Regions from separate parts of the Paeniglutamicibacter sp. ORCA_105 genome, predicted to be linked through region 2. Evidence: riboswitches for the same ligand, from Rfam matches in the RefSeq annotation. Region 2 holds a riboswitch; the other holds the start of a gene.
What was found. A riboswitch is a leader RNA that binds a small molecule or an ion and turns the genes downstream of it on or off. The one in region 2 is predicted to bind thiamine pyrophosphate.
Positions count from the first base shown of each region.

Region 1: another riboswitch for thiamine pyrophosphate. It lies ahead of thiM (hydroxyethylthiazole kinase); the one in region 2 lies ahead of ACIPUB_RS17730 (sodium:solute symporter family transporter).

Region 1 covers NZ_JBIXLM010000026.1:28,804-36,115, forward strand. The annotation lists gene ACIPUB_RS13345 (uracil-xanthine permease family protein) at 1-1,184, opposite strand, end outside; gene thiD (bifunctional hydroxymethylpyrimidine kinase/phosphomethylpyrimidine kinase) at 1,261-2,796, opposite strand; gene thiE (thiamine phosphate synthase) at 2,793-3,452, opposite strand; gene thiM (hydroxyethylthiazole kinase) at 3,449-4,282, opposite strand; TPP riboswitch at 4,274-4,372, opposite strand; gene ACIPUB_RS13365 (aldehyde dehydrogenase family protein) at 4,494-5,957, shown strand; gene pgm (phosphoglucomutase (alpha-D-glucose-1,6-bisphosphate-dependent)) at 6,088-7,312, opposite strand, start outside.
Region 2 covers NZ_JBIXLM010000048.1:292-7,603, forward strand. The annotation lists partial or broken gene ACIPUB_RS17715 (SH3 domain-containing protein) at 1-1,048, shown strand, start outside; gene ACIPUB_RS17720 (hypothetical protein) at 1,091-1,327, opposite strand; gene ACIPUB_RS17725 (ABC-F family ATP-binding cassette domain-containing protein) at 1,538-3,100, shown strand; TPP riboswitch at 3,582-3,697, shown strand; gene ACIPUB_RS17730 (sodium:solute symporter family transporter) at 3,688-5,169, shown strand; gene ACIPUB_RS17735 (hypothetical protein) at 5,166-6,359, shown strand; gene ACIPUB_RS17740 (acyl-CoA reductase) at 6,381-7,312, shown strand, end outside.

The DNA of each region.
Region 1 (7,312 bases), on a different contig from region 2:
TTCACCTCGCCGAACGCCAGGTCCGCGGTGACGGCGATGGCGATGATCAGGCCGGTGCCGGCGGTCATCAGGTTGATCGGGTTGGAGAAGTCGACCTTGTTCTGCACCCAGAGGCGCGCGCCGATGATCCCGATCATGCCGTAGAGCACGATGCCCGCGCCCCCGGAGACCCCGGCGGGGATGGTGTTGATGACGGCGCCGAACTTCGGGAAGAACGCCACCAGGATCGCCACGATGCCCGCGATCCAGTAGGCGGCGGTGGAGTACACGCGCGAGGAGGCCATCACGCCGATGTTCTCCGCGTAGGTGGTGGTGCCCGAGCCGCCGCCGAAGCCGGCCAGCAGCGTCGCCGCGCCGTCGGCCATCAGCGCGCGTCCGTTGACCGCATCGAGGTCGCGGCCGGTCATCAGCCCCACGGTCTTGACGTGGCCGATGTTCTCGGCGATCAGCACGAACACCACCGGCAGGAACACCAGCAGCGTGTCCAGGTGGAAGGTGGGGGTGGTGAAGGCCGGCAACCCGATGACCGGGGCGTCGGCGATCGGCTGGAAGTCGACCTGGCCCTGTGCCAGTGCCACCAGGTAGCCGATGACCAGGCCCAGCAGGATGGACAGGCGGCCCAGCAGGCCGCGGAAGAACACTGCGGAGACCACGATGGCCAGCACCGTCGCGAAGGTGGTCAGCGGGAAGTCCTGCATCGGCTTCAGCGTGGCCGAGGCCAAGTTCAAGCCGATCAGCGCGACGATGGTGCCCATGACCACCGGTGGCATCAGGGCGTGGATCCACCCGGTGCCGGATTTCTGCACGATCAGCCCGACGACGAACAGCGCGGCGCCGGAGACCACGATGCCGCCCAGCGCGCCGGCCATCCCGTGCCCGGCCATGGCCGCGGAGACCGGGGCGATGAACGCGAAGGAGGAACCCAGGTAGCTGGGCACCCGGCCCGCGGTGATGAGCAGGAAGAGCAGGGTCCCCACACCGGAGAAGAACAGCGTGGTGGTGGCCGGGAACCCGGTGATCGCCGGGACCAGCACGGTGGACCCGAACATCGCCATGACGTGCTGCACGCCGATGGAGATGGTCTGCGGCCAGTGCAGGCGCTCGTTCGGGGCCACCACCGTTCCGGGGGAGATGGACTTGCCGTCGCCGTGCAGGTTCCAGCCAATGCCGAATCGGTTGCTCATGGGTGCCTTCCGGGCGCAGGGTGGGAAAAATGCCGGGGGAGCGCACGCGGCGCGCAAACCCCCGTGTGCATTTTACTCACCCCACGGGCAGTGCGACACCCGGGGCGCTAAGACCCACCATGTTCCCGGCGCCGGGCGCATCGGCGGCCGTCTGCGCGAAGAAGTCCAGCTCGTGCACGGACGAGGCCTCGAACGCGCGCCACATGGCCGCCCGCGTGGACTCGTCTGCCCTTGCGTGAACGCCCCGGACCAGTTCGATGGCCCGCGCCGTGACGTCGTCGAACTGAACCGAGGAATAGGTGGCGAGCCAGTCCGCGTAGGGGTGCGCCGGGTGGTTGGCCGCCGCCAGCCGCTTGCCCACGTCCTGGTAGATCCAGAAGCAGGGCAGCAGCGCGGCCGCGAGCACCGGGTAGTCGTCGCTGCCGGCCCGCAGGTGGTTGAGGTACGCGGTGGTGGCGTTCGAGGGCTCCGGAACCTGATCGGCGAGCCGGCCGCGGTGCAGCGTCATTTCCTCCTCCAGGCAGCTGGCGGCGCTTCCCGCCCAAAAGCGCTGCTCCTCGGTGGTCGGGGCGAGTTCCGAGGCCCGCGACATGACCCGCGCATAGCTGCGCAGGTACAGGGCGTCCTGGCCCAGGTAGTCCTCGAAGTCGTTTGCCTGGAGGGAGCCGTCCTTGAGCTGGCGGATGAACGCGAGCTCGTCGATACCCGCGCGGATGCCGGCGATCCGCTCCCACCAGTGCGCCAGCGGGTCCCGGGCCGGTGCCGGGCGCACCCCGTCCCAGAGTGCTGCCAGGTGGTTCACCGGGCCGTGCCCGCCTCCGACCGACAGCTCGTCCGCCCGGGCAATCGCCTCCGACAGCCAGGCCTTGGCCTGGCGCAGCGCCTGGGCCCAGTCACCGCCGCGGGCGTAGAAGGTCGCCAGCGCGGAGGAGAGCGAGCAGCCGGTGCCGTGGGTGTTGGCGGTGGCCAGCCGCGGCGAGGCGACCTCGAGGAGCACGCCGTCGGGACCGATGAGGGCGTCCCGGCACGTTTCGCCTTCCATGTGTCCGCCCTTGGCCAGCACCAGGACCAGGTACTCGGCGGCGACGGAGCGCGCCTGGGCCACCGCCTGCTCCCAGTTCCCGGCGACCTCGGCGCGCGCCAGCACGGCAAGTTCCGGGATGTTGGGGGTGATCACGTCGACGTGGGCAAAGAGGCGCCGCAGCGCGCTGGTTGCCTCTGCATCCAGCAGCGAATCCCCGCTGGTGGCGACCATGACGGGGTCCAGCACCACCGCCGGGGCATCGGAGCCCGCGGCGGTCCGGATCCCGGCCAGCCAGCCGCCGAGCTCGTCGATGACCGCTGCGTTGGCGAGCATCCCGATCTTGATCGCGTCGATGCCGATGTCCTCGGAAACCGCGCGCAGCTGCGCCAGCAGGAAGCCGGCCGGCGGCACATGCACGGCGCTAACGCCGCGGGTGTTCTGCGCGGTCAGCGCGCTGATGGCGGCCATGCCGTAGCCGCCGGCGGCGGCAATGGACTTGAGGTCTGCCTGGATCCCGGCCCCTCCGGAGGGGTCGGAGCCGGCGATGGAGAGGATGTTCTTCACGGTGCTGGTGTTCGGGGTGTTCATGGCTTCGTGCCCTCCCAGAGGTTGAGTAGGTTCGTGGCTGCGGCGCGCGGATCCTCGGCGGCGCAGATGGCGCGGACCACCGCCACGCCGGCGGCGCCGGAGCGGGCCAGCGGGGCCACGTCGTCCGCGTCGATGCCGCCGATGGCGATGACCGGCAGGTCGCTGTGCGCCACGGCGCGGGCCAGGCCCGCGTGGCCCAGTGGCTCGGGGGCATCCTTCTTGGTGGGGGTGGCGTGCACGGCGCCGACTCCCAGGTAGTCGATGGTGCCCGGGGAGCGGAGCTGCAGCTTGTTTGCGGCGTCGATCTGCGCCTCGCCGGCGGCGCTTAGCCCCAGCACGGCATCGGGCCCGATGAGTTCGCGCACCAGGGCCGCGGGCAGGTCGGACTGGCCGATGTGCACGCCCTGAACCGAGGCGCCGGCGGCGCGGGCGGCCAGGAACACGTCGACGCGGTCGTTGACCAGCAGTGACGCGCGCCCGGCGGTGTGGTGGGCGCATTCCATCACGACGTCCGCGAATTCGCCGGCCGGCATGTCCTTGCAGCGCAGCTGCACCGTCGTGATCCCTCCGTCCACCGCGGCCTTCACGATGTCGGCTAGCGGCCGGCCGGCGGTGGAGGCGGAGTCCGCGACCAGGTACACGCCGTAGCTGCTCATGAGAGCACCGCCGTCGCTCCCAGCTCCGCGGGGGAGACGGCGGCCAGGGCATCGAGGAAGAGCGGGGCGAAGGTGCCGGGGCCCGCGGCCGCGGCGGCCGCGGCCGCGGCGGCCGCGCGTTCGGCGGCGGCAGAATAGAAGGCGTGCGCGGCAACCGTGGCGACCAGCGGGTCCCCGCCGGTGGACAGGAAGGCGGCGCAGACCGCGCCCAGCGCGCACCCGCCGCCGGTGATGCGGGTCAGCAGAGCGCTGCCGCCGTGAACGTGCACGGTGCGCACCCCGTCGGTGACGAGGTCCGCCTCCCCGGAGACGGCGACGACGGCGCCGCTTTCCCTGGCCAGCCTCCCGGCGGCGCCGGCCGCGGCGGCAACCGAGTCGGTGGACTCGACCCCGCGCCCGCCGACGGCCTGACCGGCCAGCGCCAGGATCTCCGAGGCGTTGCCGCGGATCACGGTGGGCCGCGCGGCCACGAACTCGCGGGCGAGCGAGGTGCGCACGCGCAGCGAACCGACGGCCACGGGGTCCAGCACCCAGGGCGTCGAGGCGGTGCCGGCGCCGGCAACGGCCTCGCGCATGGCGGCCGCCTGCTCCGTGTTCGGGGTGCCCAGGTTCACCAAGAGGCCCGCGGCCACGGAGGCGAAGTCGCCGGCCTCCCCGGGAACGTCCACCATGGCCGGGGACCCGCCGGCCGCCAGCAGCACGTTGGCGGTGAAGTTGGTGACCACGGTGTTGGTCAGGCACTGGACCAGGGGTGAGGAGGCGCGCAGCGCGCCCAGGGCATCGGCGAGCTCGCCGGGTGTTACGAGAATTGAAGGCGCCATGGATTCCATGAGCAACATCCCTCCGCTAGTACGAACTAGATCAGGTTCTACGGGTTTCATCTCAGCCGGCCGCAAGTGCCGACACCCCGTGTCACTATGCGCGAGCCTATCCCACCTGGCACCGGGGTCGGCAGTCGATGTCACCGCGCACCGCCCGCGCACCGAGGCCGCCAAGCGTGGCGGCCTGTTGCCGATGCCACAGTGGCCGTAGGCTCAAGGGATGGGCACTTCCGACACCTCACACAAATCCGCGGCGCCTCGCGAAGCGACGGCGCTGAACGAGCTCGAGCTGCCCGAAGTGGTGCCCGAACTGCCGGAGAACATCGTGGAGATCGTCGCCTCGATGCACGACGTGGTGGCCACCCGGCTGGCGCACCCGCGCCGTTTCCGGGCCTCGCAGCTCAAGGCCCTCGAGCGCATGCTGGAGGCGCACGAACAGGACTTCATCGACGCGCTGGCCGACGACCTGGGCAAGGGCGCGGTCGAGGCCAAGATGACGGAGATCGACATGGTGCGCGCGGAAATAGACCACGCGCAACTGCACCTCTCCGAGTGGATGGAATCCAAGGCGGTGAAGATCCCGCTGGTCCTGCATCCGGCGGCGGCCAAGATCGAGCCGCAGCCCCTGGGCGTGGTGCTGGTCATCGGCGCCTGGAACTACCCGTTGCAGCTGATCCTCGCCCCGCTGGTTGCCTCCATCGCCGCGGGCAACGTCACCGTGCTCAAGCCCTCGGAACTGGCGCCGACCACCTCCACGCTGCTGGGCCGGCTGATCCCCAAGTTCCTCGACCACCGGGCGTGCGCCGTGGTCCAAGGCGGGGCCTCAACCAGCAAGGTCCTGCTGGAACAGCACTTCGACCACATCTTTTACACCGGCGGAGAGCGTGTGGGGAAGGTCGTGGCCCGCGCCGCGGCCGAGCACCTGACACCCGTGACCCTGGAGCTGGGCGGGAAGTCCCCGGCCGTGGTGATGGACGGGTCCTCCGCCACCGTGGCGCGCCGGCTGGCTTTCGGGAAGTTCATGAACGCCGGGCAGACCTGCGTGGCGCCGGACTACGTGCTGGCCGTGGGCGACGCCGCCTCGAACCTGGAAAAGCAGCTGGCCAAGGCGATCACCGGGTTCTACGGCAAGAACCCGCTGGCCAGCCGCGACTACGGCCGCATCGTCAACAAGGCCCACTTCGACAGGCTGGTTTCCTACCTGGAGCACGGCGAGGTCCTCATCGGCGGCGGGTACGACACTGACACCCTGAAAATCGAGCCGACAGTGATGGCCAACGTTGATCCCGACTCGGAATTGATGCGCGAGGAGATCTTCGGCCCGATCCTGCCGATCATCGCGGTGGAAAGCTTCGACGCGGCCGTGCGCTTCATCAATGCGCGCCCCAACCCGCTGGTCGCCTACCTCTTCAGCGAGAACCCGCGGCTGCAATCCGCCTTCGGGGACCAGGTGCGGGCAGGGGCCATCGTGCACAACGCGCCCAGCCTGCACCTGGCCGTCCCGGGCTTGCCCTTCGGGGGCGTGGGCGCCTCCGGCATGGGTTCATACCACGGGCGGCATGGCTTCGAGCGGCTCTCGCAGATGCGCTCCGTGATGGGCAAGACCACCGTGGTGGACACGCTCAAGGCGATCTACCCGCCCTACACCTGGGCGAAGTCCAAACTCCTCGACAGGCTCATGTAGGAATTCCCCGCCCGGCATATATCCATGCCGGCAAGGGTTTTTGCAGGATTTCACGGCTTGTCCGCGGAATGGCCGAAGGCCGGGGGGTCCACGCATGCGGGAACCACCCGGCCTTCGGCCAAGCATGCGCCTACGCGAGCACCGCCGAGACGATGTCCCTCGCCTCGGCCTGCACCCGGGCCAGGTGCTCCTCGCCCAGGAACGACTCGGCGTAGATCTTGTACTTGTCTTCGGTGCCCGAGGGGCGCGCGGCAAACCAGGCGTTCTGCGTGGTGACCTTCAGCCCGCCGATCTTCGCCCCGTTGCCCGGCGCCTCGGTCAGCCGTGCGGTGATCTCCTCGCCCGCGAGCACCTCGGCGGCTACGTCGGTGGCCGCGAGGTTCCCCAGCCGTGCCCGCTGCTCCCTGTCGGCCGGGGCGTCGATGCGCGCATAGCTCGGTGAGCCGTGCTCCGCGGCCAGCGCGGAATAGTGCTTCGAGGGGGAGGAGCCGGTGACGGCGGTGATCTCGCTGGCCAGCAGCGCCATCAGGATTCCGTCCTTGTCGGTGGTCCAGGTGCGCCCGTCGCGGCGCAGGAAGGATGCGCCCGCGGATTCCTCGCCGCCAAAGGCGCCGGAACCGTCCAGCAGCCCCGGCACGAACCACTTGAAGCCCACCGGGACCTCGACCAGGGTGCGGCCCAGTGAGGCGGCGACCCGGTCGATCATCGAGGAGGAGACCAGCGTCTTGCCGATGGCAGCATCCGGCGACCACCCGGTGCGGTGGTTGTAGAGGTAGTCAATCGCCACGGACAGGTAGTGGTTGGGGTTCATCAGCCCGGCATCGGGGGTGACAATGCCGTGCCGGTCGGCGTCGGCGTCGTTGCCCGTGGCAATGTCGAAGGAGCTGCGGGCGGCGATCAGCGAGGCCATCGCGTCGGCCGAGGAACAGTCCATGCGGATCTTCCCGTCGGTGTCCAGGGACATGAAGGCAAAGCGCGGGTCCACGCCCGGGTTCACCACGGTGAGGTCCAGCTTGTGGGTTTCGGCGATCGCCCCCCAGTAGTCGACGGCGGCCCCGCCCATCGGGTCCGCTCCGATGCGGATGCCGGCATCGCGGATCGCGTCCAGGTCCAGCACGGAGGGCAGGTCGTTGACGTAGGACGCCATGAAGTCGAAGGAGCCGATCTTGCCGCCCAGCCGCGCGGTGCCCAGCGGGATCCGCTTGACCCCGGCCAGCTTGGCCTCCAGCAGCTCGTTGGCGCGGTTCGCGATCCACGAGGTGGCGTCGGTGTCGGCCGGGCCGCCGTGCGGAGGGTTGTACTTCAGCCCGCCGTCGGCGGGAGGGTTGTGCGATGGGGTGATGATGATGCCGTCG
Region 2 (7,312 bases):
GACAGTCACTTTTAGTACCCCGCGCTGGACCACCGCGAATCTGAATCTCCGCTCGGGTGCAGGAACCGGCTACCGATCCGTGGCTGTGGTTCCCAAGGGTGAACGGGTTCTTCTAGGACGTTCCTCGGGTGGCTGGGCCAATGTCAAGACCAGCAAAGGCACGGGCTGGATAAGCGCTGGCTATCTTTCGACCGTGGCGCCAAAGCCTCCGGTAGTGAAACCGAATCCACCGAAGCCCGATCTAGTCACCTTCAGCGCTCCGCGCTGGACCACTGCGAATCTGAATCTCCGCTCGGGTGCAGGAACCGGCTATCGCTCCGTATCTGTGGTTCCCAAGGGCGAGCGGGTCCTCCTTGGCCGTTCCTCGGGTGGCTGGGCCAATGTTAAGACCAGCAAGGGCACGGGGTGGGTGAGCGTAATTTATCTGTCCACCGTGGCACCACCGCCCCCGGTAACCACCGAGTACCGGTGGGCCGCCGGCAACGTTAACCTACGCGCCGGCAATTCGACGGTGTACCCGATTATGGGCCTGGTTCCCGCCGGGGAACGTGTCACCTACCTGCAGACCAAGAGTGGATGGGCCCGCGTGGTGACTAGCCGAGGCACCGGATGGATGAGCGAGGATTACCTTTCCACGAAAGCAGTGGCAACGCTCCAGCCGGATACCACTGCGGTCAATGCAGCAGTGAAGCAAAGGTATGCGGGCTACGTTTCAGCCTATGGCGGTGTCCGCGCCGGCTCCGTCGGCCACAGCAGCGGCGTGGCCACGGACCTCATGATCAAGGACTACAAGAGCGCCCAAGGCATCAGGAACGGCGATGAGATTGCCCGGTTCCTCATTGCAAACCGCGAGTCGCTCGGCATCTATTACTTGATTTGGAAAGACAAGATCTGGTTGGGCCCGGCAAAGGGATGGGAAGAGTACTCGAAATCCGGCAAGTACGGCAATCAGTTCGTCAACAACTGGAACGATACGACGCGACATCTGGACCACATCCATGCGGAGACCTACGGAAATTCCGGGACCGGGGCACCGCTGGTGAAATAGTGCCCGCACTATGGTCCCAAGGATGGGCGCGCACCTCGGATGTCATCCAGCGCGGGTATTTAGTTCTCGCAGGATGGCCGCCTGAATCAGCCGGTTGCGGATCTTTGGCTCGAGGGGCCGTCCGGCCATCGACATGCCATGGCCGATTTTTTCAACCTTGCGCTCTGCGCGTGCAATGATGCCGTCGATTTCATTCTCGGGCAGTGACTCTATGTACTCCCAGATCAGTTGTTCGTGGGCAGAGCTGTCGCGTGAACCGGTGAATTCGTTTCCAGCCACGGCTCGCCTCCTCACCCCAGTCTGGCATTTGAAGGTGAAAGGCACCACCGTGCCCCGCCTTGTAGAATCGATAGTGGTGTTTAGCGGTATTGGCTCGTGTCCATGTCACCGAGCGAACCCCCATATGGGGAAATATGCCCGTCATTCCACCACCGATTCTCTTGATAGGACCACACCACCATGAGCTTGATCCGGCTAAACGATGTCAGCGTGCGATTTGAAAACAACCAGATCCTGCGCGAGGCATTCTTCAAGCTTGAAGCGGGGGACAGGGTCGGGCTTATCGGCAGGAACGGTTCGGGCAAGTCGACCTTGCTGAAACTGATCCTTGACCAAGTGGAGCCGGACGCCGGCACCGTGGCGGTGGAACTTGGAACCAAGATCGGCTACTTCTCCCAGTTCTCGGAACTCAACGGGGCGTCCACCATCTCCGAGGTGCTTGACGAGCTCTTTGCCGAGGTCAAGGCGATTGAAGCGGAACTCGCCGAGATCGATGTGACCATTGCCGCCGACCCCAAGGCCGATGAAATGGATCGGTTGATTCACCGCCAGTCCGAACTGTTTGAATCCATGGATCACATGGATGGCTGGGACTACCCCCGCTCCATCGACACCGTGCTCACCAAGTTGGGCTTCGACGAGGCCCATCGGGTTTGCCCCATCGATTCCTTGTCCGGCGGTTGGCGGAACCGTGCTGCACTGGCAAAGATCCTGCTCGAGGACCCGGATGTGCTGCTTCTGGATGAACCCACCAACTTCCTCGATGTTGCGGGTGTTGAATGGCTGGAGAACTGGTTCAAGTCATTCAAGGGCGCGGCAATCATCGTTTCGCACGACCGCAAGTTCCTGGACTCGGTGGTTACCAGGATCATCGAGGTCGAGAATTTCCACCTCCACGAATACCCGGGAAACTTCGCCGAGTACGTGGTGGCCAAGCAGTTCAAGCTCAAGTCCCTTGAGTCCCAGTTCGTTCACGAGTCGGAGCTCCTCGCCTTTGAAGCCGAAGGCATCTCCGACCGCCGGGAAGCAGCCAAGGCTGCAAGCAAGGGCCTGGACAACAAGCTTTCCAAAATCAAGAAGTCACGCGCCCCGCGGCCCGTGGACAAGATCATCACCGAAATCTACGGTGGCCTGCACATCAAGGACACCCTTTGTCGAGTTGAGGGCTTATCGAAGTCCTATGGGGAGAAGACCCTTTTCACTGACCTAAGCTTCGAGGTCCGGCGTGGCAACCGCATGGTGATCCTCGGTGCCAACGGCAGCGGCAAGTCGACGCTGTTGCGGGTACTCACCGAACAGGAAAAGCAGGATTCGGGATACGTCACCTGGACCAAGGGTGCCGCGGTCGTTTCCTACAACGAGATCCTTGACGAACTGGATCCGAACGACACCGTGACCCACGCGGTGAATGCCATGCCGAATTCCCTGGCGTTCAGTGCGACGAAAAAGTCGGTGAACCGGTTCCTGGCCATGTTCCAGTTTTCCGAGGCGGATTTGAAGAACCGCATCGGAAATCTGTCCGGAGGCCAGCGTGCCCGTGTGGCCATGGCAATGTGTCTGCTCTCGGGTGCCTCGGTGCTGATCCTGGATGAGCCGACGAACCACCTGGACATGTCCAGCACCCAGGTGATGGAACGAGCGCTGCTGCATTTCCCTGGTGCCGTGGTGGTGGTCAGCCACGACCGCTTCTTCACCGAGAAGATCGCCAACCGCTACCTCGTGTTCGGGACGGAGAACGCCAAGTCCGGCGAAGTCGCGGTGCGCGGCGCCTGAGCGCTCTTCGGCGCTCGTTCGGGGCTGCGGAAAGTCCCGGACGTCGCCGTTCCAGAGGGCAACGACACGTAGCCAGCTACGAAGTGTTATCCATAGATCTTGGACCCGGTTAGGATCCCCGACGTGGACTTCACAGTCGTACCCAGGACATTCTGCATCAAGATCATCGAACCTGACACGGGTTGACGAAGGTAATCTTCTTCGGCGTGCCTGGAGTCAACATAGCCTCCAATCCAGCGTTTCCAAGTCCCACATGGCTAGGGGTTTTTCAGAGCCGCTGCGCGCACGTGTCAACGGCTCTGCGCGAAAAACGCACGAGCATGGGCGCCTCGCCTGTCACTTCAACTCCTTTTCCATGGATGCTGTCGAGCTCCATGAACCGCATATCCATCCAGTGCGGGAGAAATCGGATGGTCCACGTCATATTCGAGGTGTTGGAGGGCGTTGGGTTGGGAACCGGTTCAACCTGTGGCTAGAGTCGGTCACACAACGCGGGAGCTTGGGAAAGACCAGGCTGAGAGGGCGACTTAGGGTGTCGCCGACCGCATGAACCTGTCCGGGTAATGCCGGCGAAGGGATGTTTGCAGATGCTTGATTTTTCCGTGTCCTTGGCGATATTGGTGTTGGTCTTGGCGGTGTTTGCCTGGGTTGGCCTTGGACTGGGCCGGGATCGAAACCTCGAGGAATTCGCCGTGGCGCGCAATAGCCAAAACGGCCTGGGGCTGGGATTGTCCTTTTTTGCCTCGGGGGTGGGTGCCTGGATTCTCTTTGCAGCACCGGAAATCGGTGCGAGTACGGGCATTGCCGGAGTGGTCGGTTATGCCGTAGCAGTTACGGTGCCGCTGATTGGACTCGTTCTGGTGGGCAAGAGGCTGCGGGCATTGATCCCGCAAGGACACAACCTCGTGGAGTTTGTGCGCCTGCGCTATGGATCCACCATGCACATCTATGCACTGGTGATTTCCATGATGTACATGCTCATTGCCCTGTCTGCCGAGCTGACAGCCATTGGCGCGGTGTTAGGACGCATGTCCGACTTGGACCCTCGGCTGGGCATTGTCGCGGTGGCGTTGATCACCGCCCTGTACACCGCCTACGGCGGTCTGCGGGCCTCGATCCGCACCGACCGCTGGCAATCCTGGATGCTCTTCGCCTTGCTACTGGTCGTCGGCATGGTGCTCTTCGGGGGACTTGCCCGTGCCGAGGCACCGCTGGACCCGGCACTTCTGACCGTTGACCTTGGCGGTGTCGAGGCCGCGCTGACGTTGGTGGTGGCTGTCACCGCCACAACGCTCTTCCACAACGGGTACTGGCAACGTGTCTGGGCAGCACGCGATTCCCGCGCACTGAGCCGCGGCGCCGTTATCGGGGCAGTCACCCGGTTTCCAGTGGTATTCGCGGCGGCCCTGGTTGGGCTGCTCGCGGCCGGTTACGGTGTCGCCCTGGGCACGCCGGCGGTGCCGTTCTTTGCCCTGCTTGAGTCCCAGCCGGGCTGGGTGCTTGCTGCGGTCTTGGTGCTGACCCTGGCCTTGGTTGCCTCCACGGTGGACACGTTGCAAAACGGGTTGGCTGCCATGGCCGTGACCCATGTACCCAGACTCGGCCTCACCGGGGCGCGCATAGCCACGATCGTGTTTACGGCGATCCCCGCTCTGATTGCCTTCCAAGGCTTCTCGGTGCTGCGACTGTTCCTGATCGCCGACTTGCTGTGTGCCGCGACGATCATCCCGATCCTCTTGGGCCTATGGCGCCGCTCGACCTCCACGGGAGCGATATGCGGATCGATCGCCGGGCTGGTGGCGGCACTGGGCTATGGCTGGATCGCCGGAGGAAACCTGCCGGCCGCCGTGGCCATCGCCACTTTTGCCCAGGGACTGTCACTGGCCCCGTTCCTCGCCGCACTTGCGGCCTCCGCAGTGGTGACCCTGCTGGTGTCGGCCATTGCCGGGCGCAGCACGGACCTGGCGTCGCTGGGCGGGCAGGCCCGGAGCCTGGACGGACCGTCGGGGCCAACCGCGGACACCGGCGAGCTGCTCGAGTCCAGCACGGCAGAGGAGAACGCCCGATGAACGGCCATGGATCCACCAGCATGCCCGGGGCCGAACGCGACGACCTGGACCTGCGCCTCCAGGCGTTTATTGAGCGGGGTCCGGAGCCGGTCCAGGCCCACGGAACGGGACAGTGCCCGGATAACGCCGAATTCAACGCCATGGCGCTTGAACTTTTCGCCTACCAATTCGAACGCAACATTCCCTACCAGCGCTTCTGCCGGGCACGTGGTGCACAGCCCGGCGTCGTCGCCAAGTGGCAGGACATCCCGGCGGTGCCCCTGACCGCGTTCAAGGAACTGACCCTGGCCTGCGCACCGGCGGAAGACTCCGCAGCCGTCTTCATGACCAGTGGCAGCACGGACCCGTCCACGCGCGGCAGGAACCACCACCCGCACCTGCACCTCTATGATGCCTCGGCGCGCGAGGGATTCGCCCACTACTTCCTGCCCGATACACGGCGTATGCCACTGCTGGTGCTCAACCCCGGCCCGACGGAGAACCCGAGTTCATCCCTGGCCCATTTCCTGGGTGAGCTGGTGGACGCCTTTGGGGCCACGGGAAGCGACCACTTCATGGCGGGCGACACCCTCGACTGGAAACGACTGGCCGCGGTGCTGCGCGATGCGGAAGCAAGCGGGGAACCGGTGGCATTGCTGGGCACCTCCTTTGCCTACGTGCACCTGCTCGACGCCCTCGAACGCGAAGGACTGTTCTTCTCCCTGCCCGCCGGCAGCAGGCTGCTGGACACCGGTGGATACAAGGGACGTTCCCGCGAGGTGGGGGCCGAGGAATTGCGGTCTCTCTTTGCCCAACGCCTCGGCATTGCCGATGAATGGTGCGTGAACTACTACGGCATGACCGAAATCAGTACCCAGTACTACGACTCCACGCTGCGCGAGGCATGGCTGGGCCGTGAGCCGGGCCAGCGGCGCAAGGCGGTCCCGGCATGGAGCCGGATCCGGGTCATTGATCCCCAAACGGGACGGGACGCGGAACGGGGCAGCCACGGCCTGATCGTGCACTACGACCTGGCCAACAGGGGATCGTGCCTCGCGGTGCTCGCCGAGGACATTGGATACCTGGTGCCACCGGCAACCGGGGGAGCAGGTGCACAACCCGACTTCGTGTTGCTCGGACGCGCCGAGGCCGCCGAAGCCAGGGGATGCTCCATGGCACTGGATGAGATGTTCGGCGCGAACCGGGGTTGAGCCATGAAGGAACCAACGTACATGGACGGATCCCTCGCGGTGCCGGGCAGCGCCGAGGCCCCGGCAATCGACGGCTACTTCCTGCCGCAACTTGAAACCCACGAGCTCGAAGGGCTCGATTGGCGGGAAATGACGGTGGGCGGCATCGTGGTTCGCGTGCCGCAGATGTCTCCCGCCCTCCTGGACCTGGTGGCGAGTCGGCTTCTTGCTGCCCAGCGGGAGCACCTGGCCAACAGGCCGGTGATGGACGTGGTGGACGTGCTCGGGAAGGTCTTCGCCCGGTGGGACGATCCGGACTACCACTGGCGGGTGCGGGCCGAGGCCGTGCTGCCGGCGGTGACGGGCTATGCCCCCGCCATGGTGCGCCGCGGCCTGGCCCGCTACCTGCAGACCTTCCGGCATGATCGCCTCCTGCGCTTCCTCGCCCAGGACCTGGAGGACCCCCTGATCCTGGACGGTTTCCGGCCCAATGGTGCCGGGGGCCGCTCTAAGGCCTATGGACCACGCCTGACCACACAGGTCCTGGCCGGGAACGTGCCTGGCCTGGCTGCGTGGAACGTGGTGTGCACACTGCTGGTGAAGTCGGCAATGCTGGGCAAGTCGGCCTCGGGCGAACCGCTTTTTGCGGTTTTCCTGGCCCAGAGCATCGCCGAGGAAGACCCGGCGTTGGCCTCCTGCCTGGCGGTTGTCCATTGGGGCGGGGGAGCCGAAGAGATCGAGCGTGCGGCATTTGCCCGTTCCGACGCAGTGGTGGCGACCGGCGGCGGCGCGGCCATTGCATCGGTGTCGGCCCGCGTGCCGTCCGGCGTGAGGTTCATTGCGCACGGGCACAAGGTAAGTTTTGCGGTGATCGGTGTCGAGGCACTGACTGAAGCGGAATTTGCGAATACTGCCCGGAAGGTCGCCTACGACGCCTCCCAGTACGATCAACAGGGTTGCTTGTCACCCCATGC